2 regions of the Rhizobium sp. AG207R genome follow, and region 2 is predicted to be linked to the other one. Evidence: riboswitches for the same ligand, from Rfam matches in the RefSeq annotation. Region 2 holds a riboswitch; the other holds the start of a gene.

Region 1 (3,407 bases), on a different contig from region 2:
AAGCGGATCAGCGCTTCGTTCGCGGAAACCTCAGTCGCGTCGAGGCGCACGGCTGCGCCCGGTGCATAATGCGAAGCCATCATCCCCGGAGCCTCGATGGCAGCCGAGGCTTTCTTCTTGCGCTTCAGCGCCTTGCCGGCCACCCGCTCGATCTCGCTGGCCGCCAGCCCGCCGGGCCGCAGCAGGCGCATCTCTTCATCTTCGACCTTGACGATGGTCGACTCCACGCCGACGACCGAGGCCCCGGCATCGAGGATGAGCGTGATCCGCTCCCCAAGGTCGTCATCGACATGATCGGCGCTTGTGGCGCTGATCTTGCCCGAAGTATTGGCGCTCGGCGCAGCAAGCGGTCTGTCGAAGGCGCGGATCAGATCGCCGGCAAAGCCTTGCGGCACGCGGATGCCGACCGTGTCGAGCCCGGCAGTCGCCAGCGGATGGATGCCGCTGTCGGGTTTGAGCGGTAGCACCAGCGTCAGCGGGCCGGGCCAGAAAGCTTCCGCCAATTTACGGGAGATAGGATCGAAGACCGCATAGCGTTCGGCCATGGCGAGATCGCTCATATGGCAGATCAGCGGATTGAAACGCGGACGACCCTTCGTCTCGTAGATCCGGGTAATCGCGGCGGGATTGGTGGCATCGGCGGCAAGACCATAGACCGTCTCCGTCGGCAGCCCGATCGGCAGACCCTCTGCGAGAGTCGCTGTCGCGACTTCGATCGCCGTTTGCGGATGTTCGAGAATGTCTATGTGTCGTGCCATGGCCTGCCTGCTTGCAGTTCAGGCCGTTTCTTATGCTCTTCGAGTTTTCGGATCAATCGTCAAAGCTGGCGAATAATGTCGCGAAGCTGCTCGTTGCGCGCGCCGAGGAGAAGAACATTGCGGATGGCGATCTGCGGATCGTGGGTATGGAACAGCACGCCGTTGCCTCTGACGTCGCGATTGATCGTCAGCTTCTTGTCTTCCGCTTGCCTGTCCGGATGGATGGCGACGGCGAAATACATCCGCGAATATTTGAGGCTGATGTCCTCGAAGAAATTCTCTTCCTGGCCGATGCGGGCAAAGAAATTGGCGATATAGAAAGCCCAGTTCACGTCCTCATAATGCGCGAACTGCGTCCGCGCCGCGGTGACGTGACAATAGCCGAGATGCGGCGTGTCCTTCAGCGTGTGGTGAAAGATGAGCTTCGGAAAGCGAATGGACTTGTGGAAGCTGTTGAGCCGGTCATGGGTCTTTTCGCCGGCATCCCTGAGCTTCTGTGCCGTGCGCACAGCCACCTGCTCATGGGTAAGATATTCCCGCTCTTCCGCCAGCCAATGTGGCCTGTTGCGGTTGATGCGGCCGGTGCGCAGGAATTCGCTGTAGCCCGTCGTCGATACCGGTGGCGCCGGTTCGGGCTCGGCGGGCTTCCCAGCGTCGAAATATCTGAGTTTGGCCATGCCGGATCTCGCTATAAAACTCTTCGCGACATGATGGACTATGGAGCTTGAGCCGAGCTTGATCGCGCGCTGGACCGAAGGCCCCCGATGGCGGCTCTGCGGCGCTCTCCGCCGCGCAACTAGTCTTCCGATTATCGGCCGTTTGCGGACCTGTCGCAATCAGGATAAAGCGTCATTGGTCGAACGCACATGCGATGCTCGCAGCATCTCCAATGCAAGCGCCCAAGCGATTGAATTGCCAGTCAATATTCTCACGGCACGCAACCGTCCCGGCGTCCCGTTTCGCCTGTCGTCAATTTCGGAGCCGATGTCGCATTGCAGCGCAGCGGCTGGCGGAGCCGGGAGCTATGATGCCATCAATCTCAAGGTGCCGTCCGCTAGGGAGACGGAGAATTGGGAAGCCGGTCAAAATCCGGCGCTGCCCCCGCAACGGTGGTGGAGTGAGGCATGGCGGATAAAGCCACTGGGTCGATCGACCTGGGAAGGTGCCATGGGGCTCTGGAAACAGGGCCGCTCCAGAGCCCGGAAACCAGCCTTGGGCACATAGGTTTACTGACCGCGGCGGGTGGTCGGGACATTGCTTTTGGCCGCTCCCAATCGGCCGTGCATGTCCTTTGCCCGCCTCCTGGTACTGCTAAGGATAGGCAAATGGACATCGGCAGCAAAGTTCTGCGGCAACTGAAGAACCACCGGACGGGTTTCAGTCTGGAGCAACCCTTCTACACCGATCCGGATTACTTCATGCTCGACATGGAGACGATCTACTATCGCGATTGGCTCTTCATCGGCCATGATTGCGAAGTGCCGCGTGCGGGCAATTACTTCACCGTCCAGATCGGCGATTATCCCGTCGTCATCGTCCGCGGCCGCGATCAGGTCATCCGCGCCTTCCACAATAGCTGTCGCCATCGCGGCTCACGCGTCTGCACGACGGAGCGCGGCTCCTCGGCAAAGCTCGTCTGCCCCTATCACCAGTGGACCTACGAACTTGACGGCTCGCTGCTCTTTGCCCGCCAGATGGCGGAGGATTTCGACAAGAGCCAGTATTCGCTGAAGCCGGTTCACTGCGAAAGCGTCGGCGGCTACATCTTCATCTGCCTCGCGCAGAACGCTCCCGATTTTGCCCCGGTTCGCGCGACGATCGAGCCCTACATGGCGCCGCACCGCATCAGCGAAGCCAAGGTCGCCTTCCAGAGCACCATTATCGAAAAGGGCAATTGGAAGCTCGTCTGGGAAAACAACCGCGAATGCTACCATTGCGCGGCCAATCACCCGGAACTTTGCCGCACCTTCCCGGAGGCTCCGACCGTCACCGGCGTGCAGGGCGCGATGAACGACCCCGTTATCGCTGAACACTGGCAGCGCTGCGAAGCTGCCGGCCTGCCGAGCGAGTTCAAGATCTCGCCGGATGGACAGTTCCGCGCCGCCCGCATGCCGCTGATCGAAGGGGCCGAGAGCTACACCATGTCCGGCCAGAATGCCGTCAGGCGGCCGCTTTCATCTGACGTGACGATCAACGGCATCGGCACCATGCTGCTGTTCCACTACCCGACGACGTGGAACCACATGCTCGGCGACCACGCGATTTCCTTCCGTGTCCTGCCGATCAGCGCCGAGGAAACCGCCGTCACCACGAAGTGGCTCGTCCATAAGGATGCCGTCGAAGGTGTCGACTACAATCTGGAAGAGCTGACCCACGTCTGGACCGAAACCAACGATCAGGACCGCCGCATCGTCGAGGAAAACGCCTTCGGCATCCGCTCGCCGGCCTATGAGCCCGGTCCCTATTCGGAGGTCCATGAAGGGGGAGTCATGCAGTTCGTCGAATGGTACACGACGTTCATGATCAACCGGCTGCAGGGCGACCAGGCTAAGCTGTCTGCGGTTGCCTGAGTATGAACATGACCGTCTCCTACCCGCATCGACACCTCGACCAGATGCAGCCCTGGAACGACAGGCAGCATGTGCTCGA
Region 2 (3,407 bases):
AATGCGCCTTTCCGCAGCGCCGTCCCCGCCGCCATACCCGGTTTTTTGCAGATCTTCGTACCGAAGAGCATTTTCAGCGACTACGTCTATCAGCGCTTTTCGGAAGCCTTCTCGTCACGGCGGGATGTGGCGGTGCAGGTCAGCAGCGAGACGGTCTTCGGGCTTCGGCGTGTTCGGGGCGGCCGTTTCGTAGTGGAAAGCGATGGCGCCGCCAATGCGCCTTTCGACATGGTGGTGCTGGCGACAGGCTATGGCATTAGCGATCACGAATTCCAGGCCAGCGATCTCGTGACCGTGCCGACGACGGTGCGGGCGCGCCGTCTCGTGTCGCGACCGCATACGATCCTGCTCGGAAGCGGCCTGCGCGTCGTCGATCGGCTGCTGCAGATGCGTGAGAACGGCTATACGGGACAGATCACCATCGTTTCGCGGCGAGGCTTTCTGCCGCAGAGCCACACGCGCAACAATGCCGATCCGGTTTTCCCTGCCGACGAGATGCCCGGCAAACTCAGCGAGATCGTCCGCTTCGTCCGCAAGGCTTGCGTCGAGGCGGAGGCGAACGGCCAGAGCTGGCAATCCGTCATGAACGGCTTGCGCAAGCATGCGCGCTCGCTTTGGCGATCTCTGCCAGCCGGGCAGAAGCAGCAGTTCAACCGCCATTTGCGGGCGCTTTATGACAGCCATCGCAATCGGCTTCCCGAGGCGCTGCATGTACGCCTCAATCAGGAGCTTGCCGAGGGCAATACGCTGCTGCGGCGCGGTCATTTTATCCGCCGCACGCCGACCGGGCTGGTTTTGAAGCCGGCTGGCCGGCAGGAGACCGAGCAGCTCTATGCCGACGACGTAATCGATTGTCGGTGCCAGGCGCCGGATTTGAATGCACCCTTGCTGCGTAGCCTCATCGATGCCGGTCTCGCGGTGCCGGACGAGCTTGGCCTCGGTCTCGCCGTGGACGCGACAGGCTCGCTTGAGGTCAACGGGCGTACGACAGACGGGCTTTTTGCGATTGGTCCCCTGGGACTTGGAAGTCTCCCCGACATCGATCTGGTGCCTGAGATCGTGACGCAGGCCTATGCGGCGGCAGAGAGCGTCGCGGAGCGTTTTCATCCTCAGTGCAAGGCGGTCTGACAGCCCTGCGGTTTCTTTCATTCTGGATCGCGATTGAGTGCTGCCGCATATGCATATCGCAGTTGCGGCCTCGAGCGGAGATAATGGCTTGTCATTTGTTATGTAATAACGTAACGATTGCCTACTCAGGCCGAAGCTCCAGGACAAATGAAAGCGCATATGACATCCCCGTTGCCCGCATCCGCTTTCTATGACATGAATACCGCCGATGGTGCTGCTTTCGGATCGATCCGGATGGCGGCTGAAAAGGGAACACGGTGCGGATTACCCATCAGGGGCCAAGACCGTGGCTGCCCCCGCAACTGTAAGCGGAGAGCGCGTTCGCAATATGCCACTGGCGTCAAGCCGGGAAGGCGCGAACGAGTTGTGACCCGCGAGCCAGGAGACCTGCCATCGACGATATCAACCGCAACGGACGGGGTGTTCCGATGGAAAATCAGTGGCTGGGCGAGGGCGCCGCTGCGTCCGCTGGCCCCATCTTGACTGTGCCTCCGGCGAAATCTCCGGGAGGCATCTCATGGATAATACAAAAGAGGCGACGCACCGGATCACCGTGTGCACCAACTGCCGTCATGTCGGCAAACCGTGCCGGCCGGGCCTCGAACTCCTGAAACATCTGCAGATGGCGATCTCCCAGGCTGACGCCGCACTCGCAGATGATTTCAGCCTGGAGGGCAGCGTCTGTATGGCGGGCTGCGAACGGCCGTGCACGGTCGCTTTCCAGGCCACGCCAAAGTCGACGTACCTCTTCGGTGACATCGAGGATGCGAGCGATATCGGTGCGCTCGTCTCCTTCGCGAAGCTTTATCGGGATCGCCCCGATGGGCTGACCCGCGAAAGCGAACGCCCGAGAGCGCTGGCAGGCAAGACCCTCGCGCGCATTCCCGCCGCCATCGTATCAGCCGAACGCCAGCTGGTCGTATTGCAATAGGAGCCGGGTCATGTCCGAACGAAGCGCACGACTGGAAGCAGACGGCATCAGCTGGGGTCCCCAGAAGGGAATGCCGATCATCAGTGGCATCACGCTATCAGTCGAGGCCGGCGCCCGGCTTGCGATCATCGGTCCGAATGGAGCCGGCAAGTCGACCTTGCTGCGCTGCCTCTATCGCGGCCTCAAGCCGCAGCGAGGTTCGGTGCGTCTCGACGGCATCGATCTTTGGTCCATAGGTCCGCGGGAGGCGGCGCAGCGCATCGCCGTCGTGCCGCAGGAGACGCCAGGTGATTTTCCCTTCAGCGTGCGGGACGTGGTGTTGATGGGCCGCATCCCGCACCGCAAGGGCATGGCACGCTGGAGCGATCGCGACCATGAGGTCACGACCAAGGCGCTTGCCCGTCTGGAACTGGAGTCTTTGGCACAGCGGCAATTCGCGTCGCTGTCGGGTGGTGAGAAGCAACGGACGCTGATCGCCCGCGCCTTGGCACAGGAGCCGGAACTCATCATCCTCGACGAGCCGACCAATCACCTCGACATCCGCCATCAGCTCGAGATTCTTGAGCTACTCAAGAGACTCGGCCCGACGATCATCACGACGCTGCACGATATCAATCTCGCTGCTGATTTTGCGACGCAGATCGCCGTCATGGATTGCGGGCGGCTTATGGGCCACGGCGAACCTGCCGAAGTCCTGACTGTGGAGCATGTCTCGAACGCTTTCAGGGTTGGTACGCGGCTGCATCACACCGACGGCGGCCCGCAGCGCTTTTCCTTTTCCCTTCGATAATACGATCATTGGAGTTATTCATGTTTTCTCGCATGTCCCTGTCTGCCGCGGCCTTGCTTATCGGAAGCCTGTTTGCGGGCACGACGCTCGCCGAGCCTGTCACCGTGCGCAGCTGCAATCGCGATGTGACCTTCGACAAAGCGCCGGAGCGGGCCGTTTCCAACGACGTCAACCTGACCGAGATGATGTTGGCGCTGAAGCTACAGGACCGCATGGTCGGCTATACCGGCATTTCCGGCTGGAAGACGCTGGATGAGAAGCTGCGTGACGGCGTGAGGGAACTGCCGGAGCTGTCGCCGAAATATCCGAGCAAAGAGGTGCTGCTCGGCGCCAATGCGGATTTCTTCTTTGCCGGCTGGAACTATGGCATGAAGGTCGGCGGCGAGGTAACTCCGGAAACGCTCGCCCCCTTCGGCATCAAGGTCTATGAGCTGACCGAATCCTGCATCTTCGTCATGCAGAAGAACAAGCCGACCATGGACGACATGTTCGTGGATCTCCTCAATCTCGGCAGGATCTTCCGCGTCGAGGACAGGGCGGAAGCGCTGGTCGCCGGCT

The links. A riboswitch is a leader RNA that binds a small molecule or an ion and turns the genes downstream of it on or off. The one in region 2 is predicted to bind cobalamin.
Region 1: linked by a shared signal. The riboswitch ahead of JJQ51_RS05745 (aromatic ring-hydroxylating oxygenase subunit alpha) and the one ahead of JJQ51_RS24130 (DUF1636 family protein) in region 2 are both predicted to bind cobalamin.

What each region holds. Positions count from the first base shown of each region.
Region 1 covers NZ_JAEPVT010000002.1:357,992-361,398, reverse strand. Annotated here, with positions in the region: gene JJQ51_RS05755 (L-threonylcarbamoyladenylate synthase) at 1-758, opposite strand, end outside; gene JJQ51_RS05750 (DUF6656 family protein) at 818-1,435, opposite strand; cobalamin riboswitch at 1,784-1,987, shown strand; gene JJQ51_RS05745 (aromatic ring-hydroxylating oxygenase subunit alpha) at 2,084-3,328, shown strand; gene JJQ51_RS05740 (hybrid-cluster NAD(P)-dependent oxidoreductase) at 3,331-3,407, shown strand, end outside.
Region 2 covers NZ_JAEPVT010000010.1:274,146-277,552, reverse strand. Annotated here, with positions in the region: gene JJQ51_RS24135 (FAD/NAD(P)-binding protein) at 1-1,128, shown strand, start outside; cobalamin riboswitch at 1,321-1,537, shown strand; gene JJQ51_RS24130 (DUF1636 family protein) at 1,646-2,059, shown strand; gene JJQ51_RS24125 (ABC transporter ATP-binding protein) at 2,070-2,849, shown strand; gene JJQ51_RS24120 (ABC transporter substrate-binding protein) at 2,870-3,407, shown strand, end outside.